Regions from separate parts of the Aeribacillus sp. FSL K6-2848 genome, predicted to be linked through region 1. Evidence: predicted binding sites of a transcription regulator. Region 1 holds the regulator's gene; each other region holds the start of a gene.
The links. Region 1 encodes Rex, which represses fermentation and respiration genes when NADH is low (regulators of the CRP and FNR family bind a similar motif). Its sites were predicted from a motif close to TTGTGAAATATTTCACAA; they were not measured.
Positions count from the first base shown of each region.

Region 2: a site for Rex is predicted at 5,074-5,091, ahead of NSS70_RS10695 (DUF2249 domain-containing protein). Genes of this name have one in related genera too.
Region 3: a site for Rex is predicted at 3,510-3,527, ahead of NSS70_RS19720 (cytochrome c oxidase subunit 2A). Genes of this name have one in related genera too.
Region 4: a site for Rex is predicted at 3,719-3,736, ahead of NSS70_RS10625 (nitrate reductase subunit alpha). Genes of this name have one in related genera too.

Region 1 is NZ_JBBOQQ010000001.1:437,080-444,597, forward strand. It holds gene tsaB (tRNA (adenosine(37)-N6)-threonylcarbamoyltransferase complex dimerization subunit type 1 TsaB) at 1-311, shown strand, start outside; gene rimI (ribosomal protein S18-alanine N-acetyltransferase) at 281-760, shown strand; gene tsaD (tRNA (adenosine(37)-N6)-threonylcarbamoyltransferase complex transferase subunit TsaD) at 760-1,779, shown strand; gene NSS70_RS02245 (ABC-F family ATP-binding cassette domain-containing protein) at 2,054-3,976, opposite strand; gene NSS70_RS02250 (redox-sensing transcriptional repressor Rex) at 4,288-4,929, shown strand; gene NSS70_RS02255 (twin-arginine translocase TatA/TatE family subunit) at 4,944-5,117, shown strand; gene tatC (twin-arginine translocase subunit TatC) at 5,140-5,886, shown strand; gene NSS70_RS02265 (YdiK family protein) at 5,979-6,182, opposite strand; gene NSS70_RS02270 (CPBP family intramembrane glutamic endopeptidase) at 6,187-6,918, opposite strand; gene groES (co-chaperone GroES) at 7,167-7,451, shown strand; gene groL (chaperonin GroEL) at 7,505-7,518, shown strand, end outside.
Region 2 is NZ_JBBOQQ010000001.1:2,213,369-2,220,886, reverse strand. It holds gene NSS70_RS10720 (TIGR04053 family radical SAM/SPASM domain-containing protein) at 274-1,386, shown strand; gene NSS70_RS10715 (MFS transporter) at 1,574-2,737, shown strand; gene NSS70_RS10710 (metal-sulfur cluster assembly factor) at 2,965-3,267, opposite strand; gene NSS70_RS10705 (hypothetical protein) at 3,313-4,560, opposite strand; gene NSS70_RS10700 (DUF2249 domain-containing protein) at 4,547-4,774, opposite strand; gene NSS70_RS10695 (DUF2249 domain-containing protein) at 4,779-5,012, opposite strand; gene NSS70_RS10690 (hypothetical protein) at 5,359-5,598, shown strand; gene pruA (L-glutamate gamma-semialdehyde dehydrogenase) at 5,691-7,238, shown strand; gene NSS70_RS10680 (proline dehydrogenase family protein) at 7,344-7,518, shown strand, end outside.
Region 3 is NZ_JBBOQQ010000001.1:4,112,378-4,119,895, forward strand. It holds gene gerQ (spore coat protein GerQ) at 1-171, shown strand, start outside; gene NSS70_RS19710 (b(o/a)3-type cytochrome-c oxidase subunit 1) at 1,170-2,810, opposite strand; gene NSS70_RS19715 (cytochrome c oxidase subunit II) at 2,807-3,280, opposite strand; gene NSS70_RS19720 (cytochrome c oxidase subunit 2A) at 3,296-3,451, opposite strand; gene NSS70_RS19725 (DUF423 domain-containing protein) at 3,737-4,108, opposite strand; gene NSS70_RS19730 (YwdI family protein) at 4,189-4,494, opposite strand; gene speE (polyamine aminopropyltransferase) at 4,646-5,494, shown strand; gene NSS70_RS19740 (hypothetical protein) at 5,707-5,880, opposite strand; gene NSS70_RS19745 (hypothetical protein) at 6,934-7,362, opposite strand; gene NSS70_RS19750 (hypothetical protein) at 7,391-7,518, opposite strand, start outside.
Region 4 is NZ_JBBOQQ010000001.1:2,200,668-2,208,185, forward strand. It holds gene NSS70_RS10625 (nitrate reductase subunit alpha) at 1-3,649, opposite strand, end outside; gene NSS70_RS10630 (Crp/Fnr family transcriptional regulator) at 3,930-4,619, opposite strand; gene moaC (cyclic pyranopterin monophosphate synthase MoaC) at 4,600-5,121, opposite strand; gene moaD (molybdopterin converting factor subunit 1) at 5,126-5,359, opposite strand; gene NSS70_RS10645 (molybdenum cofactor biosynthesis protein MoaE) at 5,356-5,811, opposite strand; gene mobB (molybdopterin-guanine dinucleotide biosynthesis protein B) at 5,839-6,333, opposite strand; gene NSS70_RS10655 (molybdopterin molybdotransferase MoeA) at 6,327-7,518, opposite strand, start outside.

The DNA of each region.
Region 1 (7,518 bases):
AAGAAAACATACTTTGTGTGAAAGAAGACAGAAATATTCTGCTAGAAGATTGGTTGAATGAAATAAAACAGCTCAAAAAGCGGGTGCTCTTTTTAGGGAATGATGTTTCTCTTCATTTAGATCTGATCAAAGAAATAATGGGTGAGTTGGCAGTCATCGGGGATCCGTCATTGCACCAGCCGCGTCCGGGATTGCTAGGTTTGCTGGGAATGACTAGAGAAGCAGTCAATGTTCATCAGTTTGTGCCAAATTATTTAAGGTTAGCAGAGGCGGAAGCGAAATGGATCGAGCAGCAAAAAACGTCAACATGATTAATAATCAAGTAAATGTTCGAAAAATGACAGTTGAAGATATACATCGTGTTTATGAAATCGAACAGCTGTCATTTTCGGTTCCTTGGACAAAGGAATCATTTTATCGGGAATTGGTCCATAACCATTTTGCTACTTATTTAGTAATAGAATATGAAGGAAAAGTTGTAGGTTATTGCGGTTTATGGGTGATTGTTGATGATGGGCAGATTACCAATATTGCTATTTCTCCAGCGTATCGGGGAAAAAAGCTGGGAGAGACCCTGCTTAGAAGCGTTTTAAACGTAGCAAAAGAAAAAGGAGCCAAAACCGTTACATTAGAAGTCCGAGTTTCGAATACTGTTGCGCAATCATTATATAAGAAATTGAATTTTGAACCAATCGGAATCCGGGAAAACTATTATACGGATAACCAAGAAGATGCGATATTAATGCAGGTGAATTTATAATGAAAGATCGATTAATTTTAGGAATTGAAACAAGCTGTGATGAAACAGCAGCTGCCATTGTGAAAAACGGAAAAGAAATTGTTGCACAAGTCGTTGCTTCCCAAATTGAAAGCCATAAACGTTTTGGCGGAGTCGTTCCAGAAATCGCTTCACGCCATCATGTCGAGCAAATTACTCTCGTATTAGAAGAAACGTTAAAACAGGCGAATCTTTCGTATCACGATTTGAACGCCATAGCCGTGACAGAAGGACCGGGGCTGGTTGGTGCATTATTGATTGGAGTCAATGCCGCAAAGGCTTTAGCTTTTGCGTATGATCTTCCACTAATCGGAGTACATCATATTGCAGGACACATTTATGCGAACCGTCTTGTGAAAGAATTTTCTTTCCCGCTGATTGCATTAGTTGTTTCCGGCGGCCATACAGAGCTTGTCTATATGAAGGAGCACGGTTGTTTTGAGGTGATTGGGGAAACACTTGATGATGCAGCAGGAGAGGCTTATGATAAAGTAGCGCGAACATTAAACCTGCCTTATCCGGGCGGGCCTCATATCGACAGGCTAGCACATGAAGGAACTGCTTCCATTGATTTGCCGCGAGCATGGCTTGAAGAAGGCTCGTTTCATTTTAGTTTCAGCGGGCTGAAGTCAGCGGTGATTAACACTCTTCATAACGCGGCGCAAAGAGGGATCACGATAGATCCGAAAGATATGGCTGCAAGTTTTCAGCAAAGTGTTGTAGAAGTTTTAGTGGAAAAAACTGTTCGTGCCAGTGAGAAGTATCAAGCTAAGCAAGTTCTTTTATCAGGCGGAGTAGCGGCGAATAAAGGATTAAGAACTGCTATGGAGGAAGCATTCAAAAAGAAAAAAGGGATCGACCTCGTCATTCCACCATTGTCCTTATGCACAGATAATGCGGCCATGATTGCAGCTTTCGCTGATGTACTTTATGAAAAAGGAATTTTCGGTGATTATCGTATGAATGCTCATCCTGGATTGGAATTAACGTCATATATATAGAGGCAAAATAGGGTCGAATGAACAGCGGCCCTATTTTTTTGTTTTAACCACAGGTTATCCACAAAGAAAATCTTCATTTTGGATAAATAAGACGAAACATTGAAATAGAAGAAGAAAAAACAAGGTGAAACATGTGGATAACTAAAGGGGTTTGTTGTGGATAATGTGAACAAATAAGACAAATATTATAAGATAAGGAACTAATGATGTGGATAACTGTTTGAGAGAAACATGCTGAAGGAAACAAAATAAATAAAAAACCGGCATGAGCCGGTTATTCAGAAAGAAGTGATTCCCATTCCTCTATCAGCTGATCTAGTTGTTCCGTTAACATGACATTTTGATCATGAAGTTTTTGAGCTTTTTCATGATCTTGGTATATATTTGGATCGCAAAGCATTTCATTGTTTTCAGCGATCGCTTCTTCAATTTCTGCTATTTTGTTTTCAAGTTCTTCAATGCGGCGCTGTCTTTGCCGTTCCTTTTTTTTCAATATTTTTTCTTGTTCATAAGATAATTTTCCTTGTTTTTGCTCTTTGGTTTCGATAGTTGGTTTTTTCAACTGTTCAAGCTCGATCATCTCCGCTTTTTTTGCAATGTAATAATCATAGTCCCCGATATATTCGGCAATGCCTTCCGTGGATAATTCAAAAATTTTGGTCGCGATTTTGTTGATAAAATAACGATCGTGCGAAACAAACAAGATTGTTCCAGGAAAATTTATCAGAGCGTTTTCCAATACTTCTTTGCTGTCGAGATCCAGATGATTCGTAGGTTCATCCATGATGAGAAAGTTAGCTTTTTTTAGCATTAATTTCGCTAAAGCGAGCCGAGCTTTTTCTCCTCCGCTTAAAGACGAGACGGTTTTCAGCACTTCATCTCCGGAAAAAAGGAAATTCCCTAAAACCGTTCGGATTTCTTTTTCTGTTTTTTCGGGATAGTCATCCCACAATTCATCTAAAACCCGTTTAGATGAAGACAAATCCGCTTGTTCCTGGTCATAATATCCGATTTGGACATTAGATCCAAACTGAATTTTTCCGCTCAGCGGCTTTAAGCGGTTGATGATCGTTTTTAATAAGGTAGATTTACCAACTCCGTTTGGCCCTATTAAAGCAATTGAGTCCTTCCTGTTGATCGAAAAGTTAATATTTTTCACGATCGGAGTTTTTTGATCGTAGGAAAGGGACAAATCAATGGCTTTTAACACGTCATTGCCGCTTTGCTTTTCGATTTCGAAGGAAAAGCTGGCTGACTTCTCGTCCCCAGCGGGTCTGTCCAGTATTTCCATTTTCTCAAGCATTTTCCTTCTGCTTTGCGCACGTTTCGTTGTCGATGCTCTTGCTAAGTTTCGTTGAATAAAATCTTTCATCCGCGCGATTTCTTCTTGCTGTTTTTCAAATTGTTTTAATTCCCTTTCGTACGCTTCCGCTTTTTGTTTTAAATAAGTGCTGTAATTCCCAACATACTTCGTACAAACTGTTCGTGATATTTCATAAACAGTGTTGACAACGCGATCTAAAAAGTACCGGTCATGGGAAACAATTAGAACCGCTCCATTATAATGCTGTAAATATTGTTCGAGCCAGTTTAATGTTTCCATGTCGAGATGGTTTGTCGGCTCGTCGAGTATGAGCAGATCCGGTTTTTTCAACAGGAGCTTTCCGAGTGCTAACCGGGTTTTTTGTCCTCCGCTCAAAACCGAAATTTTAGTTGAATAGTCGTAATCAGCAAACCTTAATCCATGCAGCACAGAACGGATATCCGCCTCATATTGATATCCGCCATTTTCTTTATATAAATGTTGGAGTGAATCATATTCCTTCATTAAGCTTTGCAAAGCATGAGAATCTCCAGCTGAGGAGATAGCTGCCATTTTTTGTTCAATATTTCGCAGCTCAGCTTCGATGTTCCGCAGCTCTTCAAAAACGGTTAGCATTTCATCCCATATCGACTTAGTTGATTCTAATCCTGTGTTTTGTGCCAGATAGCCGATTGTTAAATCTTTTGGCTTCACAATTTCACCAGAATCAAAGGGCATTTCACCGGCAATGATTTTCAATAATGTTGATTTTCCGGCTCCATTGCGGCCTACAACGGCGATTTTATCTCCTGTTTGGATTTCCAGCTTAATATTCGATAAAATAAGGTCAGCACCATAATATTTTGTGATTTTGTTTAACTGCAATAAAATCATCCATAGTTCACCTCAATCTTTGCTAGAATAAGTGTAGCCTATATATTTGACTGCAGGCAACTGACCTGATGAACAAAAGGACAAGAAATTGTAACAATCGTTCAAAAGACACGAATAAAAAAATAGTGTATAGTTTTTATATAAGGAGAGTTTGGAGAAAAAACAAATAAAAAGAAATGTAGACGGAGAAGAAGATCAGGATGGAAGCGTTATCAGTCTGATATTGTTTCATACAGGCGAGCAGCCGCTTGCTAGAAAACATAGTTAAAAACAAAATTAGTCAGGTTGTTTTGGATTGCGAGGGATGAGCATTGAATCAAGATCAATCTAAGATACCGCAAGCAACTGCAAAAAGATTACCTCTATATTATCGGTTTTTGCAAAATTTACATGCCTCGGGAAAACAACGTGTTTCCTCTCAAGAACTGAGTGAAGCAGTAAAAGTAGATTCTGCGACAATTAGAAGGGACTTTTCATATTTCGGAGCGCTGGGCAAAAAAGGTTATGGATATAATGTCAATTATTTGTTATCATTTTTTAGAAAGACGCTTGACCAAGATGAGTTGACCAAAGTTGCCCTCATTGGCGTCGGAAATTTGGGAACAGCTTTTTTAAATTACAATTTTACAAAAAATAACAACACACAAATTGTTATTGCATTTGACATTAATAAACGAAAAGTAGGAATGAAAATTGGTGGAGTTCCAATTTATCATTTGGATCAGCTAGAAAGTGAATTGCCTGATGATGTGCCTGTTGCGATATTAACGGTCCCGGCAACCGCCGCTCAAGGAATAACGGATCGGTTAGTGGAAAAAGGCATAAAAGGCATTTTAAATTTTACGCCGGCTCGCTTAAATGTTCCGGATAAAATTCGGATTCATCATATCGATCTATCTGTTGAACTTCAGGCTCTTGCATATTTTTTAAAACATTATTCGAATGAAGATTGAAGGAGCGATATTAAATGCCAACAATTGGAATTGGAAGCTTGCTGTTGATTGTATTTGCAGCTCTGCTTGTTTTCGGGCCGAAAAAACTTCCTGAGCTTGGAAAAGCTATAGGAGAATCATTAAAGGAGTTTAAAAGTGCCACGAAGGGCTTAGCAGACGATGATGAAGAAAACAAGAAAAATGAATAGCAAGAAGAATGGATGAATAATGATGAGCGAAAAAAAAATGTCCGTGTTGGAGCATATAGCGGAGCTTAGAAAACGGCTGATTATTGTAGTCGTTTTCTTTTTCGTTGCTATGATTACTGGCTTTTTCATAGCGAAGCCAATTATTGTTTTTTTACAGCAAACTGATGAAGCAAAGCAATTCGCCTTAAATGCTTTTCGTCCTGCAGATCCATTGATCGTTTATATGCAGATTACATTTATTATTGCTTTAATTCTAACTTTCCCTGTTTTATTGTACCAGCTTTGGGCGTTTATCAGCCCAGGACTGTATGAAAAAGAAAGGCGGGTCACATTAAGCTATATACCGTTGTCGGTTGCTTTATTTCTTTTAGGAATAAGCTTCTCTTATTTTATTTTGTTTCCTTTTGTCATCGATTTTATGGGGCGGCTTTCCAATGATTTAAACATTCAACAAATGATAGGAATAAATGAATACTTTCGTTTCCTGCTGCAGTTAACATTGCCTTTCGGACTGTTGTTTCAGCTTCCCGTTGTCATTATGTTTTTAACAAGACTCGGGATCATCAATCCGGCGTTTTTGGCAAAGGTTAGAAAATATGCGTATTTTGTATTGCTTGTTATCGCAGCGATTATTACGCCGCCTGAAATTGTGTCGCATTTAATGGTCACGATTCCGCTATTCATTTTGTATGAAATAAGTATCATTGTTTCAAGATTTGCTTACAAAAAAGCACAGTCTTCTCAAATAAAAGAATCAGATCAAAAGTAAAACCGATGGGCTGTTATAAACATATCCCTCTTGTGAAGACAGTATAGGCTTTTTTCCTACTGTCTACACAAGAGGGATAATATCATTACACCTCATCGGTTGTTTTTTGCTTTCCGAATTTTATATGAGAAAGTGAACATGCGGATGGAAACAGCAAAATCAAACGTGGCTAAAATCATTAAAATCATATTTGTAGCTGTCCACATACCATTTTCAGCATGATGAATTGCTAAATATGTAAATAGAACTCCCATGATAAAATAGAAGAGTCCCATGGAAACGGGATGAAAATTCATAATCTTAGCTGCCTCCAATAATGATTTGTATTTGTTCCATTTGCTTCATCATGTTTTCAATCTCATCATGATAAATTGTTTGAATGATGACTACGATTGTATTCATCATTGTATGGGCAAAAATAGGGACTAATATGCGTTTTGTTTTATAATATAAAAAAGCGAACGTAAACCCCATTGCTGTATAACGCAATAAAAGTTCAGGTTCCCCATGCACGATGCCGAACAATAGCGAGCTGACAAGCGCGCCGATCCAAAAATTCGTTTTTTGATAAATCACCCCGAAAATAATTTTTCGGAAGATAATTTCTTCAAGAATCGGTCCTATTATTGATGTGACAATAATCAAATAAGGCGTTGCTTCAATTAAATCCATAATAACTTGAGTATTTTCCGACATCGGATTAACTTTAAGTACATATATTTCAATATTGCCAACGATTGTTTGAATGAAAAAAGCTAAAAAAACTCCGAAAACAGCCCATATGGCAGATTCGCCGAAAGAAGCTTTTTCAATCCGGACATTATTTTTCCGTTCATGACGAAGGAGAAATAAAATAATGACGAACGCAGCAGTAAAACTTGTAATCGACCAATATGCTTGCGCTTGAAAAAGTCCTGCATTGAGATTTTCATCGTCGCCAACACCCAGTTCATAAAAAAGGGGAACTCCAATATAGGATGAGAGCTGCATAATGATGTACGTAATGATGATCCACCAATATTGCTTTTTCACGAATAGTTCTCCTTTATAAAAGATTCATATGACTATTTTAACACACAATGTTTTAAAGAAAGAAAAACAATTTTGACAAGGAAAGCACTTAATGGAGGATGTTAAAATTTTTTTAAAAGAGACTTGAAAAATAGAGGAGGTTTCTATAATATAATAATTGGTGTTAGCACTCGATAGCAATGAGTGCTAATAATGAATAAGGAATAAATTTTGAAAATCTCAAAAGATATTTGAGGAGGTTGTTTCCCTTGTTAAAGCCATTAGGTGATCGCGTTGTAATTGAACTTGTTGAAACAGAAGAAAAAACAGCAAGCGGCATCGTATTGCCTGACACAGCTAAAGAAAAACCTCAAGAAGGTAAAGTAGTAGCAGTTGGTACTGGTCGTGTATTAGACAGCGGTGAACGTGTTGCAGTTGAAGTTGCTGTTGGCGATCGCATTATCTTCTCAAAATACGCCGGCACAGAAGTAAAATATGACGGCAAAGAATACTTAATTTTGCGTGAAAGCGACATTTTGGCTGTGATCGGCTAATAGAGACAGCCCAATATCATAGACAATTTAAATTTTGAGGAGGTTTTCGCAACATGGCAAAAGAAAT
Region 2 (7,518 bases), 1.8 Mb from region 1:
AGTCGTGTGATGTAAATCATAGTTTTTAATAAAAATGAGGTGGTAAACATACTTAAGGTTTGGTGCAGACCAGCTCATCCATTTGCGAATTACCGAAGCAATCGCGGGGAAGATCCGCAGCAGTTGAACATTTGTCAAAAAAATGACTTTTTCGTAAAAATCATTTCTTCCTTTTTATCGGAAAGTGTGATGGCTTTCACTTCGAAAATCTCACCTTTTTATATGATGAGAAGAAGCAGAGATATTTTTCATTTTAAAGAAAGTTTGTATGTGATGATGGATTATGACCAAAACCCTTTTATAGTCATTTGGGAGTTGACGAGAGCATGTCAATTAAATTGTTTGCATTGCCGAGCCGAGGCGCAATATCATCGTGATCCCCATGAGTTGACTTTTCAGGAAGGAAAAAAATTAATTGATGATATTTTTGCGATGAACCAGCCGCTATTAGTATTTACCGGCGGTGATCCATTAATGCGGCCGGATTTATTCGCTCTTGCCGAATATGCTATTGAAAAGGGATTGCGTGTTTCAATCACGCCGAGTGCAACTCCAAATGTAACAAAAGAAGTGATGCAGAGGGCAAAAGATATCGGGCTTTCCCGTTGGGCATTTAGTTTGGACGGCCCGAATGCGGAAATTCATGATCATTTTCGCGGCACAAAAGGTTCTTTCGATTTAACGATGCAAGGAATCAAATATTTGCATGAATTTAAGATTCCTGTTCAAATTAATACGGTTGTATCACGCTACAATGTTCATGTTCTTGAAGAAATGGCGGATTTTGTTGAAAAACTTGATTGCGTTCTTTGGAGCGTTTTTTTCCTCGTACCAACTGGAAGAGGAAAACAATCGGATATGATTTCTCCCGCCCAACATGAACAAGTTTTTCGTTGGTTATATGAAAAGAGCAAACGTGTACCATTTGATATTAAAACGACTGCCGGACAACATTACCGTCGTGTCGTCTTGCAAGCCAAAATGCGTGAACAGCAAATAGATGGAAAAGAAATCCATTATGAAGATATTTTGTTTAAAGGGGCTACAGGGGAAGTGGACGGACTCGGCCGTGCTCCGAAGGGAGTAAATGATGGCAACGGTTTTGTGTTTATTTCCCATATTGGCGATGTTTACCCGAGCGGATTGCTTCCAATCAAAGCGGGAAATATAAGACAAACATCACTGGCCGATATTTATAGAACATCACCAATATTTCAAAAATTGCGCAATCCAAATCTTTATAAAGGAAAATGCGGTGTTTGCGAATTTCGTTTTGTTTGCGGAGGATCACGCTCAAGAGCGTATGCTGTGACAGGCGACTATTTGGAGAGTGAGCCTTATTGTGTATACATTCCTAAAGCGCTTCGCCAAAAACGGGAAGTTTAAACCGTTGGAAACGCAAGCGGCTTTTCAATTTGATTGAATGGGCAAAAATCGTAAAAACATTTTTGTTGAGATGAAATTTTAACAATTATTTGGCAATCAATAATTATGTGATAAAGTTCACAAACATTCCCCGCCTATTTTTCTATGATACAAATGATGGAACAATCATCTGTTTAGGAGGGGGATTTTGATGAAACAAAAAGCATTACTGCCAGTCACTACTTTAGCCATGACATTTGCATTTGCCGTATGGGGAATTTTATCTCCGTTAGCAAGTACGTTCCAGGACATATATAATTTGACATCAACACAAAAAAGCATCTTAGTTGCCATACCCGTCTTGCTAGGTTCTGTGATGCGGATTCCACTCGGAATTTGGACTGACCGGTATGGCGGACGGAAAATGTTCTCCTTGCTTTTATTATTTTTAATTGTTCCGTTAGTTGGCGTCAGTTTTGCCAATTCTTACGGAATGACGATGTTTTGGGCTTTTTTCATCGGAATGGCCGGTACGTCATTCGCGATTTCAGTTACATTTGTTTCCCGGTTGACACCGCCGGAAAAACAAGGAACAGCTTTAGGAATCAATGCCATGGGCAATATTGGAACAGCCGTAGCCAGTTTTTCTGTTCCGACACTCGCAGAAGTTTTCGGACTTAAAGGGGCATTTTTAACCTATATTTTTCCGATCGTTATAATGCTTCTGTTCGTTTGGTTTTGCACGCCGGAAATGCCGAAAACTGAACAAAGAATGATTGATTCCTTGTCAGTAATGAAATATAAGCATACATGGATATTATCGATTCTCTATTTTGTGACATTCGGCGCTTTTGTTGCTTTAGGTTTGTATTTGCCGTCGCTTCTGATTGATTTGTTTCATATATCTTCCGTCGATGCAGGACTTAGAGCAGCCGGTTTTACTGTAATTGCCACTTTGGCAAGACCAATTGGCGGATATATGAGCGATAGGATGGGAGCAGAGAGGATTTTAACGTTTGTTTTTGCGGGTATTGCAATCGGGGCAGCCATCCTTGCATTCGGAATGAGCAACATGTTTGTCATGACTATCGCCTGTTTGTTGATTGCCATCATGGCAGGATTAGGAAATGGTGCGGTTTTTAAATTAGTTCCGCAATTATTTGCAAAGGAAACTGGTGCTGTAACAGGGATTGTTGGAGCCTGGGGCGGCATCGGCGGTTTCTTTCCTCCCATTTTAATGGGAATCGTAAAAGATGCGACAAGTTCTTATTCGCTAGGGTTTTTGCTTCTTTGCTTATTTGCTATAGTGTGTTATATATTAAATCGCATTGCATTAGGAAAAACAGTTGAAAAAACAGCCGACCAATATTAATTGTGCAAGATCCAACCAAAACTTATCCCCTGCAGGCAGACAGCATTTGTAAAAAGGTTTTCCTGGAGGGGGATTTTTTTGGCTGGGAAAGGATGAAACGACGAAAATCTTAAATGTGACGCTGTTGTTTGTGCGCTGGAAGTGGAGCCAAAAACACCAAAATCATTGGGACTTTTTTCATAAAAAAAGCTGTCCCTTTCAGGAAAGGAACAGTCTTTGAAAAACGTTTAGGAAAGGAACCCTAGCTGCCTTAATGCTTTTTCGCTCATTCTATCAGGGGACCAAGGCGGATTCCAAGTGATTTGGACATTTACGTCTTGAATGCCTTCAATATCACGCAATGCGCGTTTCACACCGCCTGCTATTGAGTCGTGCAACGGACAGCCGGGTGTAGTCAATGTCATTAAAATGAATGCAGTTCCGTCTTTTACTTCAATCTTATAGATCAGTCCTAAATCAACGACATTAATTCCCAATTCAGGATCTAAAACGTTTTGCAGTTTTTCCAAAATTTTTGCTTTTATTTCCATTGTAACATCACCCTTTATATTTCAGTAAATCGTTCCCTTATTTTTTTATTTCAGCAATACGGAGCCAATCGTACAGGCAAATAATCCAGAAAACAGCACCATTCCTCCTTGTGCAAGATAAAATAGACCAGCACTTGAAGAGGCAAGGGCAGCGATCATGCCGATAAGACTCGCAACAAATAAACAGCATTCCATCACAATCCATTTTTCATTTATCATTTGTTTCAAAGTCGGCACCGCTTCTTTGCCGATTTTTTTGCTATACCGGTGTGTCCACCATAGAAAAGGAACAATTTTATATAAGTAGCCAATGATGCTTAATAGAATCCAGCCGAACAGATAACAGTAGATGATGATGGAAAAGATGCGGGAATGGGCTTCACTTTCAAAAGAAAAACCGGCCGCCGCTATGTGCAGGATGACTCCAAAAACAATGGCCAAAAGAGCAAACAGAAAAGGTTTATCCAGTTTTTTCTTCATCCTTTTCTTTAAAATGGCAAACATATGGTATGCAAACAACACATATCCGACAGCCATCAATTGAAGCCCTGCTGATAACAACCAGTCATTTGCAGTTATAAAACTGATGAAAGTTAATACAAGACCGCTTATATAAAAAATGTAGACATATCGGGCCGTGTTCATTGAAAAATGATGCGCCAATGAAAACATCGGAACCATTTTGTAAGAAAATCCGAAGATAAGAAGTGTAAACCAACCGGAAAATCCCAGCAATATATGTGCTTTGAAAATCAAATCATGATCGATTAATTGTCTGCCGCTCCAAAAATGATAGGCAAGCGTCAATCCGAGCCCGATCGTTAGGAGCAAACAAATGAGGGCGGTACCAACAAATAAAGTGATGACCGTTCTTTTTTTCTGTTTTTTTAATGTCATGAACATCTGCCATAAAAACATTACAATCCCGCAAGTAAGAAGCAAGCCTGAAAATATAGCCGTTTGAATATTAAAGGCCAGGCTGATGCTAAAAGATAGTATTCCTAATGACGTGACGACCATTTGGATAAAAGCGAATGCTTCATTCCATATCGGGGTTAAAAACACGACTGGAACAAGCTGATACATGGCCCCCATGGCTGTCATTAAAGCAAAGCCAATCACTAATAAATGGACAGCTGACAATACGACAGGAAGGCGCATTTCCCCGGTTGAAAGCTGACGAGTTGACAGAAATAAAAGAATTTGAGAAAGGAAAAACGCCAGTAAGCCAAAAATAATAAACGAAAAAGGGATTCGAATATTCGTTTCATAAGTATGATTAGCCGTCATCATCGTCATCCTTCTTTTCAATCGTTATTTCATAGCTTCCATCACTGCGCTTTTGCGTTTGATAGGTATAACCGAGATCGTCAAGTTGTTCAAATAAAAACATCGGGCGGCGGTCATTAATAATTTTCAACGTTTCTCCTTTTTTTAATTTTGCTAATGCCGTTAAAGTCCGCATCATCGGTTGTGGGGGCTCTAAGCCGCGATTATCCAGTATCATTTTTTCATTCCTCCGTTTTAACAAAGGTAATTTTCCAATGTTTATCCTCTATTTTTTCCGCTTGATAAGAAAACCCTTTTTTCTTCATGATAGGAAAAAGCGGAACGGGTTTAAACGGAGCGTGTAAAATAAATACATCTCCTTGTGCAAGAGGCTGAATGGCCGCCATGATTTTTTGAAACGGCTCTAATTTCTTCTTTAAATCTTCGCGAACATCTAATTCAACAGTTTTTCCCATCCATATTCTCCTTTCCATCTTTTTTATCAATGGTCATCATAGTAAAAACAATTCCCGCAATTTGTGATTTGCATCACATCATCGGCATCACTTTTGAAAAGTTTATGAATAATTGATTCGTGATGCCGTATTGGCATATAGCCTTTCAATTGAGGGAAGGGAAGATGTTGCAACATCAATTGAACTGCTTGTTAGAAAATGTTTCAGTTTTCAATGAAAGATCGGTACCATTTCGGATTAAGTAAAGAATTTTGTGTATTGATTTGCCGGGAGCTAAGTTCGCTGAGCTGGGAGTGTGATTTTACAATAATTAGGACTTGCCCCCATTTCGCTATGAATAATGTTTTTGCTGGAAATGGAAAAGAGAGAGGTTGTTTTTAAAGTAGAAACAGCTGAGGTATTTGGTGGGGGAGATTATTTCTTTGCTGATATGTTCAGCGGCCATTGCGCGAAAAATTCTTCTAACCCGGGCAAAACGCCATTGAAAAAAGATCATTCTCAACTGCGTCATTTACTACAAATAGAAGGTTGCCTTGGAACTGGAAAGTGTGCTGCAAGTAAAAAAACGGGCAGTATTACAAATTAAAATATGTATGCCACTTTTCCAATATTTTAGAAGATTGGCATGATTTTTGCATATTTTAAAGTGAAGGTTGATTTATGAAGGAGGTTTTACTAATGGTTTTTCCCTACAAACACGAGCCACTTACCAATTTTCTCAATCCAGCTGACCGAAGGGAGTTTAAAGCCGCTTTAAAAAAGGTTTGTTGCCAACTGGGCAAAGAGTACCCATTAATCATCAATGGCAAGAGAATTTTTACCGAAGAAAAGCTGATATCTGTTAATCCGGCGAACAAAGAACAGGTTGTCGGCAAAGTGTCAAAAGCGACAAAAGAACACATTGAGCAGGCATTTGAAGCAGCAAAGGAAACTTTTAAAAAATGGAGGACAATGTCCCCAGAGGCACGTGCAAATGTGCTTTTTAAAGCGGCAGCCATCACCCGCAGCAAAAAACATGAGATTTCCGCCTGGCTCGTCTATGATGCCGGCAAACCTTGGAGACAGGCAGATGCGGATACAGCAGAAGGTATTGACTTTTTGGAATACTATGGAAGACAGATGCTCGAACTTGCAAAGAACCAAGAGATGAACAACCGGCCCAATGAACATAACATCTATTTTTACCAGCCAATGGGGCCAGGGGTGGTGATTCCGCCATGGAACTTTGCTTTCGCCATTGTGGTCGGAACAACAGTTGCCCCCCTTGTTGCCGGAAACCCGGTATTGCTGAAACCGTCGGAAAATACTCCTGTTGTTGCATACAAACTGGTGGAAATTCTAGAGGAAGCCGGTCTGCCCGAAGGCGTGCTCAATTTCGTCCCCGGAGACCCAGCAGAAATCGGGGACTACTTGGTTGACCATAAGGATGCGCACTTCATTAATTTTACCGGTTCAAGGGCTACTGGTGTCCGGATATATGAACGGGCAGCAAAAGTACAGGAAGGTCAGCATTTTTTAAAACGGGTGATTGCCGAGATGGGCGGCAAGGATACGATCATTGTAGATAAAAGTGCAAATCTGGATTTGGCTGCCGATGCCATTGTCCATTCCGCATTCGGTTTTTCAGGCCAAAAATGTTCGGCCTGCTCGAGAGTGGTGGTTCACGAGGCTGTATATGACGAAGTGTTGAGAAAAACGGTTGAGCTGACAAAATCATTAACGGTGGGAAATCCAGCTGAAGAAGATGTATACATGGGGGCAGTCATTAATCAAAAACAATTTGATAAAATCAAAAGCTATATTGAAATCGGAAAAAAGGAAGGAACACTTGTGTACGGCGGGCAAACGGATGATTCCGAAGGATATTTTGTGTACCCGACAATTTTTAAAGATGTGGATGCGAGTGCGCGCATTATGCAGGAAGAGATTTTCGGCCCGGTCGTGGCTTTCGCAAAAGTGAGAGATTTTAATGAAATGCTGGAAATTGCCAACAACACTGAATACGGGCTGACAGGTGCAGTGATTTCAAATACAAGGGAGCATTTGGAACGGGCGAAATATGAATTTCATGTTGGAAATCTTTATTTTAACAGAGGATGCACCGCTGCGATTGTCGGCTATCAGCCTTTTGGGGGGTTCAAAATGTCCGGTACCGATTCAAAAGCTGGAGGCCCTGACTATTTAAAATTGTTCATGGTAGCAAAAACCGTTTCCGAAATGTTTTAACATTAGAATTGAGGAACAAAGGTCCAATAAAAGCGATGTCTAGAGGCGGGAATTGTTAACTTGATAAACGGATGGTCCGAGTAAAAAAGGTAAGGGGGAAAAGGGGTGCAGAATTTAATAAGAAATTTTTTCATCGCTCTGTCAACAAACAAATTTTTAAATAAAAAAGCAAGAAAATGGGGATTCCGTCTTGGAGCTGAGAAGTTCGTTGCCGGGACAGATATTGACAGCGTCACACTTACAATTAAAAAAATGAACGAACAAGGAATCAGCTGTACTG
Region 3 (7,518 bases), 3.7 Mb from region 1:
AAAGTATTTCGCGGCGTCATTGAAGCTGCCGGAAGAGATCATCTCATTTTAAGCGACCCGCAAACAGGAAGGCGATATTTATTGCTGATGGTTTTTTTGAATTACGTCACTTTCGATGAGGAAATCGTATATACATCCCCTCAAAGTCTCGCTTCTTATCCACCAAGATAAGAAAAACGCTAGACAGAGAGAGGCCGGTAGGAATGCTGCAAGACGCTTACAATTTCTTGATCAATACCCTGCCCTCTTGTCTAGTTCTTGTCAAATAGACAAAAGTCTAAGCATCCTTGCTTCTTTAATGAAGCAAGGTTGTTCAGCTTTTCTATGAGCTTTTATTTTCATTTTGATCTTAACTAGAAAACTTTCAAAAACGACCAATTAAGCTTTTTTATTTTCCCTTCGACTTAAAACGTATAATCGAGATTCTGAAAAAAGCTCCGATTACCTCCCCCATTTCATCTAGGGCATTTTCCGCATCCATAGCAATAATCGAGTAGGAGGGAGCGATTAACTCCCGTCCTCTCACACCACCGTACATACGGTTCCGTATACGGCGGTTCAATTAAGATAATTGACGCAAGTTTTCATAACTTCCGTGAATAGCTGTTCTCTTTATGCCAGTGGTCACTCCACCCTCCAAGAGGTCTCCCACGGGATTCACCGCTTCCTCCCTCAAGTGAGGTACTACGTTTTCTGTGTTCATCATGACTCACTGAATGCCAAGGGCTATTCTCTCTTAATTGTTCGGTCCTTCTTAGTTGTTCTAGACCAACTAATACTATGACCTCTGCTGACTTCTGACGGTTCAGCTACTTATCACTAAGTAGGTTATGAAGCGTACTTCACATATCCACCAGACCTCCCCGGGTAAGTACATGCACTTTCACACCATCTATCCGCCTCATTTACTCGATATGACCTTCGACAGAAAGAGCTTTGTTTTGTTTTGCAAACTCACTCAATCATACCTAGCCTTATATGAGGTTCGTGTTCCTCGGACCGGTGTTTTGCCTCCAGCTTCCTTCAGATTCCGCGTCACCACGGACACCCTTGCGTTAGGCTAACCACTACTTCTGCCTTCGTGGCTCGGGACTTTCACCCTAGAGATTACACCCATGCCGGGCGCACATAAAAAAAACCGGGCGTGAAAATTCAACGCCCAGTTTCTTCTACCAGAATTTAAATCCCGGTGAACTTGGTGCATTTTCAATGATATCGATGACCGGTACTGTATAAGCGATTACAATTAGCACAACAGACAGACCGATCCAAATTTTCCAATTTTCTAGAAGCAATGGTGTTTTTTCCGCATCTTCATGAACTTCACCAACTGGAAATTCTTCCGTTCCTTTTGGAGCAGCCACTGCCAAATTTATAACAATATAAAGAATCATCAAAATGGCAACGAATAAGATGGCTCCGCCAACCGCCATGATAGTTTGATAAGACATCCATTCCAACGCCTGCGGATGGTCTCCATATGTTGTATAAGCGGTCCGCCGAGGAGCTCCAAACAAACCAACTGTATGCATGGCTCCTGACATTAGGAACATACCGATGCACCAGAAAACGGTTTGAATGATCCCTAATTTATTTAATCGCGGTGTTAACGTTCTGCCTGTTAAATGAGGAACCAACCAATAGGAAATACCAAAAAACGTCAACGCTACAGTGGTGGCCACTGTTAAATGGAAATGTCCTGTTACCCATAAAGTGTTATGAACGACTTGGTTCATTTGGTTACTTGCATTAATGATTCCGCCTGCTCCGCCAGGAATAAAAACGAGCATTCCCATAAACGGTGCAAAAAAGCGAACATCTGTCCACGGAAGTTTTTTCACCCAGCCAAACAGTCCGCTGGCCCCTTTTTCTCTTCCGCTTATTTCAAATGTTGCAAACAAAGCGAAAGCTGTCATTAAAGATGGAACAATGACCATAAACGTCAACACAATTTGCAAAAACTTCCAAAACGGAGTGATCCCAGACTCTAGTATTTGATGATGGAAGCCGACTGGGATGGAAAAAAGAACAAACAGTACAAACGCCAGTCTTGCAAGCGAATCGCTGAAAATTTTCCCGCCTATTATTTTTGGAATGATGACGTACCAGCACATATAGGCAGGCAATAACCAGAAATACACTAATGGATGGCCAAAATACCAAAAAAGTGTTCTGCTTAACAGCACATTGATTTTATCGACTAACCCGAAGGACCAAGGAATAAACTGGAATAATACCGTTACTGCTACGCCCAATGTTGCTATGATCCATAAAATCATTGTGGCAACTGCCATAAAGCTTAATAGAGGAGACGGTTTTCCTTCATTTTTCTTTTTCCAGACAGCGTATTGGCTAAACATGCCAGCTCCGCTTACCCAGCTGCCGACTACAACAAGCGTCAGACCGATATAAAACCATGGCGATGCTTTAAGTGGTGCATAAAAAGTGTATAGAACGGTCGCTTTATTTAATAAGATCATAACCGTTGTAATCGCTGTTCCAATCGTCATAAGCCAAAAGCCGATCCAACCCGCCTTTTTGGCAAACGGAGTTAAATCACCTGTCGTCCGACTCATGGAAGCATATAAAAAACCAATGATAAAAAATGTTGTAAAAACAAGTGCCAACAAAACGCCATGAGCAGTCAAAAGCTGATAATACCCGATCCCTGCCGGAAGCTCAAGCGTTCCGCTTCTAACAAAAGCCTGCAATAACCCGGCAATCGCTCCTAAAAACAATGCAATATAACCAACTGCAATATGGGCGAGCGCCAGCTTTCCATCGTTTGGGTGAAGCGCTGTATTTTTCATGCTTTTGTCACCTCAATTTTCGTGCTCATCATTTGGTGCCCAGTACCGCAATATTCGTTGCAAATTATTAAATAGCTGCCGGGTTTATGGAATGTATGTGTAAGCGAATTCACATGTCCCGGGGTCACCATCATGTTGACATTTGTGCCAACGATTTCAAGGCCATGAACAACATCTTTGCTTGTCACGATAATATGAACTTTTGCTCCCTCCGGTATTTTTATGTCATTCGGCATAAAGGCAAAAGCTTGAGAAACTATAACAAGTTCGTATTCGTTGTCTCCAATTTTCTTTAAGCCTGGTTGATTAAACGGCTCTGTCGTATCGACTTTTTGCGGATCCAATGTGGTCAGATCACTCGGCGGATGATGACCTTGTGCAAATGCACTGATGCCCACGATTGTTAAAAACATCACAAGCGTACCTATACCTATTAATAGCCAAACCTTTTCAAGTTTGTGCAAATGCAAGATGATCCCCCTCCTTTATAATCGTTGAATAAATAAGTAGTAAACTCCAAACCAAGAAAGTATTAAAAAAAGAGCCAGCATAAGAACAGATAAAAAAGTGCCAAATAACGAATATTCTTTCTTTTGAGCAATTTCCTGCTCTTTTTTATCGGAGATGAATTCTTTTGCCACCCATAACACCACCTTTTCTTCTTTTAAAAAAATTGTAGTTTAGCTTACGTTAGTCAATCTGTGAAAAAAATCACATTTTCCATAGTACTTTTTGACAGTATGTTGAACAAAAAACATTGCATTCACACTGAATCTTCTATCATTAGGAAGCTAGGAGCCAAAATGAACGGGACACATTTTTGGATGAAGCTCTGGCTATGACCTTTGAATCGGTTAAGAAGGTCACCCTTTCATTTCTTTGCACAAAAAAACGCCTGTCCCGATATAGTAGACAGACGTTTATATTTACATATATTTAACTGCAGCAACAGCAAGAAGAACCCATGCAATTAAAAATGAAATGCCTCCAAGCGGCGTAATTGCACCTAACACTTTGATCTGCGTCACACTTAATATATACAGGCTTCCGGAAAACAGGAGAATACCGATGAGCATCAGCCACCCGGCCCAATTTGCATAGCCTGCCTGCGGATGCTGCTGCAAAAACAGAGCCGTGACAAAAAGGCCTATCGAATGGAACATTTGATATTGTACACCTGTTTGCCATGTCTCCAAATATTTTTGCGGAATTTTCCCTTCCAAACCATGGGCGCCGAATGCTCCTAAAGCTACAGACAAAAAAGCACCGACGGCTCCAAGAATGAAAAATATTTTCATCATCTTCACCCCTTTTTCCCTTCATCTTACCTTATCGTCCGTTTTTTTTAAATGAAGATTTTACAGATGACAAGATTTTGTTAGAAATCAAAAATAGATTCTCCATTTGCATCGTCTTCGACCAACAAACGTTCTTTCATTGTCAGCGTTTTGCTGTTTGCATTTCCGATCATTTTTTCCAGCTCTAATGGAGTTATTTCACTTTCGCTTTTTGGCTCTTGACTAGCTGAAAAATCATAATTTTCCTCTTGTTGATCCAAAATAACATCACATAAAGAACGGATGACAAGAAGCCGGGCTTTTAGATCATGAGGTGTTCCTGCTGCCTTTGCCTTTTTCAGTTCCTCCTCCATTTTTCCTATTATGCTTGAGACCGGTATATTCAACTCCTATCGCTCCTTATTGAAAGATAATGATCTTGCTTTTTTTATCATATTTGATTTTTTCCTTATTGACAAACTTGTCTGCTTCATTCACTTTTCATAACAAACTTGTTACAATAAGTAAGGAATTTTTGAGCACAAGGAGGGCCTGCAGATGGACAATCAATATTTGCAAACAATAAACGGCGATTTATGGTTAACAGAAGATGAAAGAGAAAATTTAAAAATCAGCTATAGAATCAAAGAAGTGCTTTTTTCAAAGCAATCCCCTTTTCAACATGTTATGGTATTGGATTCATATGATTTTGGCCGCATGCTAGTGCTAGATGGAGTTGTGCAAACCACTTCTATTGATGGGCATATATATAATGAAATGATTTCCCATGTCCCGCTCAATCTCCACCCAAATCCGGAAAAAGTGCTGATCATCGGCGGCGGAGACTGCGGTGTTGCCAGAGAAGTGTGCAAATATGATTCAGTGAAGGAAATCGATATGGTGGAAATTGACGAGCTTGTCGTTTCCGCATGCAAGGAGCATCTGCCTGAAGTGTCAGGAAACTTAAGCGATCCGCGCGTAAATTTCTTATTTATTGACGGCGTGAAATATGTAGAAAACAAACAAAATGAATACGATGTGATCATTGTTGACTCTTCTGACCCGATTGGACCGGCAGAACAGCTGTTTTCAAAAGATTTTTATACCAACCTATATAAAGCGTTAAAAGACGATGGCCTCATGGTATGCCAAAGTCAATCGCCTGTTTTCCACTTGGATGTTTTAAAACGGTCTTATAGCCATATTCAATCTTTATTCCCGATTACAAAACTATACACAGCTGTTGTTCCTACATATCCGGGAGGACTATGGAGCTTTACAATCGGATCGAAAAAATATGAAGATGTAAAGTCGGACAATTTTTCGAAAGATACAAAATATGTAAATCAAGCTATTCTCGAAGGGTGCTTTAAGCTTCCTGAGTTTTTGCAGCAAGCATTGAAATAATGGAGCTGGCCCAAAAGTCATTGAAAGTTGGCTTTTTGGGCCTCTATTTGTTTTGACAAAAAAACATACTTTCTAGTAAAAATGCAAGCGTCAAACGAACAATTAAGAAAGAACTGTGTGCTGCAAAATAAAGTACATAATATTGCAATCAGACAAAGACGAGAATTTGCTTAAAGAAACGCAAAAAGTGAGAGGCGATGGTAAAGCACCTCTCATTTAGATAAAATCTCTTTTGCAACTGGGAATTCGCCTATTTGCTCATATTTTTGAAGCAGTTGTTTTGAGATTTGAATTGGATATTCTGCTTTTTCATTTTGGGTAACGCCTAATACCTCAATCAATCTGGAATGAAATTCTTCTAGACTAGGCACTTTACCTTCTTGCATATACTCTTTTTGAATTTTGAGAAGGAAAAATGCGATCTCTGCCCGCTCCTCACCATTTAAATCTTTTTTCAGAGCAACGTAATCAATATTAATAATAAGTCAGGAGATATCTTTTGATTACCAATAATCTTTATTAATAGATTTTTAAAAGCTCTACCTAATAATTTAAGTTATAAATTTCTTTATCTAACCTTTCTACCTGATTCTAAAAAATTTCAATCATTCCGAGCTATTTCTATCATCCATACTCGATCTCCTCCTGTTCTTTTCTTTCAACTGGACGAAAGATCAGAATCACTTCTACAATGGCTTTAGCTCCAATTCTTATAGCTGTGGCTCCAAGCGGCTTCTTCATAGCATCGTATCCGAAAAAAGAGCCTTTTGTCCGACGAGGGTGCACAAATCTATTCTTGAAGAAAAACCGAGGCAGAAAGTGCGCCCCGTCATATTAAAGGCAATCGGTCGTTCCGCAGATTTTCTTTTCAGGGGCTCGACAAGGTACATGTTGAGTTTGGGGTTATAGCTTTATCTCCAACATGTTAAAAATTGCTGGTATTCGCCAGCTACTTTCAAAAATACAAAAGCCAATGAAGAAAAACGAGCTGTTTTCTCCACTTACTTCATTTAGCGACTTTATCAGAAAGTCTAAAATATGATATGTTGCTTATTTTTCAAACAGTTTACAAATAAATGGGATGCCAATCATCAAATGGTATTTTGATAACTTGATGAAACTATTTGTGAAATATACTCACCTACTAAAACAACTAATCCCGCAAAAACTGCGGAAAAAACGGCTTGTTTCATAATAATCATTTCTCCCCCAATTGGGGCAAGATTATAGAATATTTACTATATTTATACTTTCTATACTGGGACGCCAGTTACATATTCAGATAAAATAGCCCCCTACGATAGCTCCTGCAACTGCTCCACCAATTCCACCAAACAAAGAACATAAGTATGTCGCTCCATTTGAAATTCACCTTTAATTATTGCTCGGAAATCAGTTTTAGTTAACCAGAATTCGACTCGGACGAGTGTGCTCTTTTATTATTTTGTTGAAAGAATCTTTTTGCATACTGGAAAAAGGTTATCTTCATCTTTTGCAAATTTTTTTAATAGGTTTTCAGTAACTTCAATTGGAAAACTTTGTTTGTCTTCATCAGTGAGAGAAAGTGTTTCAATGACATACTGATGAAACTCCTGAAGATTTGGAAATTCACCAGTTTTTCTATACATTCTTTCTGTTTTACTGACTAATAAGGTTAATTTATGATACTTAGTTGCATCAATATTTAATTTTAAAAGAACATAGTCTATATCATTTTTATCAATATGTTTGTTTGTTTCAACAAGTTCAACCAATAGTTTCATTACTTTACCCAGTTTTTGTGTTAATTGATATGTTTCTTTATCAAGTCTGTTAATTTGTTCAATTTCTTCTTCAATATGTTTAATTCTATCCTCTAATTCTTTCATTCATACTTCCCCTCCCTACCTATGTGTCTTACACTGGAGCCAAAAATTCAATAGCTTCTCTAATTACGGAGGCTACAATTCTAGCTGTGGTTTTTCCTAGAGGTTTTTTTAATGCTTGATAAACAGCATCTTCTATCTTACCATAGGTTAAATTTT
Region 4 (7,518 bases), 1.8 Mb from region 1:
TGCGGATGATGACGTTTAAATCGCGCTGGTTTCCCGTTGGACCATAATAGTTAAAACCGTAGCTCAGCTGAGCATAACCACCAATCATGTGCGTCGGTTTCACATGAATCCTTGTTGGACTATTATGTGTTCCTCCCCTGTTATTTGTTAATTTCGTACTAGGAACATTAATATGGCGATCTTGGGCATGGTGCATAAATGCCATTCCTCTTGGAATTCGGTGGGAAACAACAGCACGTGCGACCACAACGCCATTGCGGTTAAAACATTCGATCCAATCGTTGTCTTGTATATCCGCTTCAGCTGCGTCATCCTTATTTAACCAAATGGTTGGACCGCCGCGGAATAAAGTAAGCATCGGTTGAGAATCAAAAAACATGCTGTGGATCGACCATTTGTTGTGTGGAGTTAGATAGTTCAATGTAATTTCTTTTCCTTCCGCTTCAGGTCGTTTTTCTTGAAACGGTTTATGCTGCAATGTTGGTTTATAAGTTGCCATCGCTTCGCCAAACTCCAACATGATTTCATGATCTATATAAAACGACTGGCGCCCGGTTAATGTCCGAAACGGGATAAGCCGTTCAATATTTGTTGTAAACGGCGAATAACGTCTTCCGCCTTTTTCGCAGCCGCTAAATGCAGGAGAAGTGATCACAGTTCTCGGTTGGGCCGTAATTTGTGCAAACGTAAAACATTCTTCTTCCCTTTCAGCAGCTAAATCTTTTAAAGGCATGTTTGTTTTTTTCTCAAGAGATTCCCAAGCCTTGACTGCAATGCGCCCGTTTGTCGTGGATGAGAGCGTCAAAATGGCTTCAGCCGCCTTTCTAGCATCACTGATATCAGGCATGCCTGCGCCAATCCCTTCTTTCATTGTTCCTAACGTTTTTTTCAATTTTTCATACTCCTCTTCAACAGACCAGTTAATCCCTTTAACACCATAAGGTGAGGCTGTTACATTCGGTCCTAGGGAAATCATTTTTTCAAAAATTTTTGTGTAATCTCTTTCCACAACATGAAATTGCGGCATTGTTTTCCCCGGGATAGCTTCCGCTTCGCCCTTGCTCCAGTCTTTCACTTTTCCAAACGGCTGTGCCATTTCTTGCGGTGTATCGTGTTGCAGCGGTGTTGCCACAATTTCTTTAACCGGCTTCATGTCCAATTCTTTTGCCAGATCTGAAACGGCTTTTGCTAATGATTTGAAAATTTCCCAATCGGTGCGTGCTTCCCACGGTGAAGCAATGGCCGGATTGAACGGGTGTACAAATGGGTGCATATCAGTACTGCTTAAATCATGTTTTTCATACCAAGTAGCGGCTGGAAGGACAATATCAGAATATAACGCCGTTCCAGCCATGCGAAAATCCAAATTGACCAATAAGTCCAATTTCCCTTCCGGAGCTTTTTCAGGCCAGTTAATTTCCGAAGGCCGCACCGAATCGCCGTCATCATTTAACAATCCGTTTGCAGCACCGAGCAAATGTTTCAAGAAATATTCATGCCCCTTGCCTGAGCTGGAAATTAAATTTGCCCGCCAAACAATTAAATTGCGGGGAAAATTTTTTTCATGATCCGGATCTTCAATAGCAAATTTTAGTCTTCTTTCTTTAAGCTCGTTGGCAACAAACTTTCTGATATCTTCCAATGTTTTCGCTCCTGATGAAATAGCCTCGTTGTACAGCTGAATTCCGCTTTTTTCAAAAGTCGGATAAGAGGGCAGCCAGCCGAGTCTCACGGCCAGCACATTGTAGTCAGCGTGATGGTGGTATCTCGCTTTATCCTGCAACGGAGAAACAAGACCATCCACCGATGACTCTTCATAACGCCATTGATCGGTAGCGAAATAAAAGAAAGACGTTCCGTTTTGCAATTTTGGAGGCATTTGCCAGTCACGGGCCATCGCAATCGTTTGAAAACCCTCTACAGGTCTCAGCTTTTCCTGCCCGACATAATGGGCCCAGCCTCCACCGTTTACGCCTTGAGCTCCAACAAATAACACAAGATTTAAAACGGCTCTGTATAAAATATCTGAATGAAACCAATGATTGATCCCAGCGCCGACAATGATCATCGAACGGCCGTTGGTTTCAATTGCATTTTCCGCAAACTCGCGGGCGATTTGAACTGCTTTTTCCCTGTTTACTCCTGTAATGGTTTCTTGCCAAGCCGGAGAAAAGGCTGCATTCTCATCATACGTTTTGGCGACATCGCCGCCTATGCCGCGGTCAACGCCATAATTGGCCAACACTAAATCATAAACGGTTGTGATAAACAGTTCTCCATTTTTTGTATTAAGTTTTTTTACCGGAACTTTTCGATGCAAAATATGATTTCCTTCAACAGAAAAATAAGGTATTTGAATTGTTGCCAATTCATCTTCAGTTCCAAGGAAAGACAAGAGCGGTTCGATTGCTTCGCCTGTTTGTTCGTCCTCGAGTTTCAAGTTCCATGTTCCGTTATTTTCCCAGCGGGAACCGATTGTTCCATTTGGAATGGCATACATTTCGGTTTTTTCATTCCAAACGAGCGGTTTCCATTCACCATTCTTTGTCTCCAGTCCAACATCCGCTGCATTTAAAAAGCGGTCTTGAACAAATTGTCCGTTTTTCTGTTTTGTCAGCGTCACTAAAAAAGGGAAATCTGTATATTGTTTTGCGTAATGGATAAAGTAATCGACTTTACGATCGACATAATATTCTTTTAAAATAACATGCCCCATCGCCATGGCTAATGCACCATCCGTTCCAGGTTTTACACTAAGCCATTCATCAGCAAATTTGGTTGATTCCGCATAATCGGGACTGACCGAAACAACTTTTGTCCCTTTATAGCGAACCTCAGCCAAAAAATGGGCATCAGGTGTTCTTGTCAACGGGACATTTGAACCCCATGTTAAAATATATCCGGAATTATACCAGTCGCTGCTTTCCGGAACGTCTGTTTGATCGCCCCATATTTGCGGCGATGCCGGAGGCAAATCGGCATACCAGTCATAAAAACTTAGCATTGGACCCCCGATGAGAGACATGAAACGTGAACCGCCGGCATAGCTCAACATCGACATTGCTGGGATCGGCGAAAAACCGATGTTGCGGTCTGGACCGTATTTAATGACAGTATAAAGCAAAGAGGCGGCAACAAGTTGGAGCACTTCATCCCATTTTGCACGCACAAACCCTCCTTTACCGCGTGCTTGTTTATATTGATTTGCTTTTTCCGGATTTTCTACAATGCTTTTCCATGCTTCTATCGGTGTTTCATGCTTTCTAAGAGCTTCGCGCCACATACTCCATAAAACGCCGCGAACATACGGATATTTGACACGCAACGGACTGTAAATATACCAAGAAAAGCTTGCCCCGCGCGGACAGCCTCTAGGTTCAAAATCAGGCATATCCGGTCCTGTACTTGGATAATCCAGCTGCTGGCCCTCCCATGTAACAATCCCGTCCTTCACATAAATGTTCCAACTGCATGAACCTGTACAGTTTACGCCATGGGTTGAACGAACTACTTTATCGTGCTGCCATCTTCTCCGATATACGTTTTCCCAATCACGATCCTCATTTGATAACTGGCTATGACCTTCTGAGTATTTTTCAATAGGTTGGATATATGTTAATTTTTTAAAAAACGATTTCCCATTTGCCAACGCTGTTCACTCCTTTTCTTTTATCCCTTTTATCCTTTCTTTCACTATAAAAAGTACGGAAATAAATAAATGTGATACACATCACAAACATTGCTGTTTTCACAAATATGTCGAAAAAACGTGATAAAATCTTTTTCCCATAAAAGAAAAAGCCGTTCCCTTTTGGTCGACAAGCGGCAGTTTATCACAGTTTCCTTTACGATCCTTCAATGGAAAGAAGCCTGCCCCATTTTCCTGAATTTGCAAAAAAAAGCCGGCATTCTGCCGGTCTTCCTGACGGTTATTCAATATTGCAATAAGATTTTGGACAATCTTCACAATTGATTTGCTTTTTTAAATAATCGAGATTATGAATGATGATTTTTCTCCCTTTGAACGAGACAATGCCTTTTGACTTTAAGGCATTTAACTCGCGGTTAACACTTTCGCGTGATGTTGAACTGAAATTAGCTAAATCTTGATGGGTGATTGAAACATCTAATAAAATTCCGCTGCTAATTTTCACACCATAACTATTTGACATCCGTATTAAGGTGGAATAAAGTGCGCCCTTTTTTCCATATAATACAAGGTCTCGAAATTTCGTATGCTGCTTGCGGAAATGTTCCGTCATCATTTTTAAAAACTCAACAGCAAACGCCGAATTTTTCAAAAGTTCTTTTTCAATCGTTTTATTGTAGATGATTAAGACTTCACTATCTTCCAATGCACGGCAATTAAATAAATATCGGCCGTTATTGGAAAAAATCATTAATTCGCCCATTACTGCGTTCGGTCCACATAAACGCAGACACAATTCTTTTCCGTCTCCGGAAAATTTGCTGATTTGAAATTTACCACGTGAGACAACAAAAAAGTTTTCGCCGACTTGTCCTTCTTGGAACAAAAACGTTCCTTTTTTAACTTTTTCTTTTAAATAAGCCAACTTTTTTAATGATTCTAAATGTTGGTCATTCAATGTGTTCGCCATTTTGATCACCATTTTTTAAATCTTTTCGGAAAAAGTCACCGTTTTTTCCGCCAGTTTTCTCAACCAAATAAGTCTGACCAATGATCATGCCTTTATCAATAGCTTTGCACATATCATAGACAGTCAAGGCGCATACACTGGCAGCTGTTAATGCTTCCATTTCCACTCCTGTACTGCCTTTTGTTTTGGCAAATGCATGGATCACCAATTGATAACGATTTTCATCAACTTGCCATTGAAAGTGAATGTCCACCGCTGTCAATGCGATCGGATGGCACATTGGAATAATATCGGCAGTTCGTTTTGCCGCCATGATACCGGCAACTTGAGCCACTGAGAGTACGTCTCCTTTTTTGATTTGCCCTTGCCGAATTTTTTCATACACTTCTTTTGCAACAAGAACACTGGAAACGGCATGGGCGGTTCTGACCGTTGTGTCTTTTTCTGAAATATCGACCATTCTTGCGCGTCCTTGTTCGTTCAGATGTGAAAATGAGTTCATTCTTTTACCCTCCACTTATTGGAGGAATCAAGGCGACGACGTCTCCATCGCCTATCACATCCTCCTCTGCAGCAAATTCTTCATTAACGGCAACCATGATCGATGAGGATGCCGATATTGAATAGTCGTTTTTTAAAATGTCCCGAAGTTGTTTAACAGTTATATTTTGGTACGGGAGCAAAAGTTCGTCTTTTTGCAATTGCTCTTTTAAATGGGCAAACAGCAACAGGCGGATCATTCCATCAACTCCTCAGGAAAGCCATTTTGATATGAAACAGTTCCTTTTTGATTGCCTACCCACATTTCGCCATCTTCCCAGTGTTCTTTTTTCCATATCGGAACGATTTCCTTGATTCGTTCGATTGCAAGCCGGCATGCTTTGAAAGCATCATCGCGATGCGGCGTTGAAACAGCAATGGCTACGGCAACATCCGTAATTTCCAATTTTCCAATGCGGTGAACAATCGCCGTTTTTGCTTCCGGAAAACGCTCTTTTATTTCAGAGCCGATTTGTTCCAATTTTTTTTGCGCCATTGATTCGTAAGCTTCATATTGCAAAAACAATGTTTTCTTGCCGTTGGTAAACTCTCTGACAGTGCCGACAAACGTCACAATAGCACCTGAAGAACGGTCGACAACATGGTCGATCACACTGGACACATTAATCGGTTCACGGACAATATGAAACATTTTTTGCAAGACGCCTCCTTTCACATTTTATCGGTTTAAATGCAGATAATTTTTTAACCAGTTTATTAGCAGGTCATCATCCTGACCGAGGATGAACGATCGTTTCTTTTTCATCGGTTTTCTGCTTGCGATTGCTTGAATGTTTGGAAGTTCAAGCAAATCCAAGTCATTTTCATCACGAAGACAAACGATTTTAGGATAGGATAATTTTTTATACCCTTCAATAAACAAAACCTCGATTTCAAAAAAATGTTGATAAAGCTCAATGAATTTCATTATAGATTTGCTTTCATCAATCCTTGCATGCAACAAGAGCGCCCCTTCCCCTGCAACAGCGGAAACTTTTGCACCTGCTTGAAAATGGCGAACGGAATCTTTTTGATATACGTCGGGAGTGCCTCCGTGGCCGTGATGCTTCAGCACACCGACTTTAATACCGAGGAAAGCAAACTCTTTGACGCATTTTTCGATAATGGTAGTTTTGCCGCTGTTTTGATAGCCGACAACTTGCATAATTAACATTGCCAAATAGGGGCTCCTTCTTCATCTTCTGTTAACAGCACATCCACTTCGGTTCCCGCTCGATAGCCTCTTGTCCCCCCTGGCAAGACGGTCAAACTATTGGAATCAATCAAAGAAGAGACAATATTTGATTTATCTTTGCCAATTGGTTCGACGGTCAATTTCCCATTTTGATAAGATAGTTTCGTGCGAACAAACCTTGTAAACGGATTCGGTTTTAAAAAATCCGCTGCCAGTTCGGCACGTATTTTTTTCAAATATCGGTGTTTTTGCCCGAGCATTGCTCGGATGTAAGGGCGGACAAACAGTTCAAAACCTACATAACAAGCAGAAGGGTTGCCGGATAAGCCAAATAACAATTTGTTGTCGACTACAGCAGCTGATGTCACACTTCCGGGGCGCATGGCAATTTTATCAAACAACAATTCGGCACGAAGCGATTCGTAGACGGCTGGAATATAATCGTAATCGCCGACTGAAACTCCGCCTGTCGTTACAACGATATCCGCCACATCCATGGCGTTTTTAACAGCTGCCAAAACATTTTCAAACGAATCATTGACAATTCCGCATCCAACCGGTTTAGCGTGTGCTCTTAAAATTTGCGCTTGCAACATGTAAGCATTGCTGTTGCGGATTTTCCCGGGTTCAAGCGGCTGATATACTTCAAGCAATTCGCTGCCCGTGGCGATGATGGCTACTCTCGGTCTTTTCATAACGGGAATATGATAAAAGCCAAATGTCGCCAAAATTGCGGTAATACCTGGATTAATCATCGTCCCTTTTTCAACTAGCAGGCTTCCTTTTTTGACATCTTCGCCAATGCGCGACAAATTTTCACCGGGCGATATATTCCGTTTGATTTCCACATACACTTTGCCATTGCGTTTCACTTCTTTTGTTAATTCTTTCATGACGACAGCATTTGCCCCTTTTGGAATAGCTGCACCAGTCATAATTTTAACGGCTTGATTCGGAAGAATGCCATCATTGTAGACACTTCCTGCCCCGATGGTTCCAATCACTTCCAATTGAACAGGCTGTTGGGATGACGCTGATTGCGTCGATTCAGCAAAAATGGCATAGCCATCATAAGGTGAACGGTCGAACCAAGGTACATCTGTCGTCGCAATGATGTCCTTGCCAAGGATGCGTCCAAAACATTTCTCGATCTGGACGTATTCC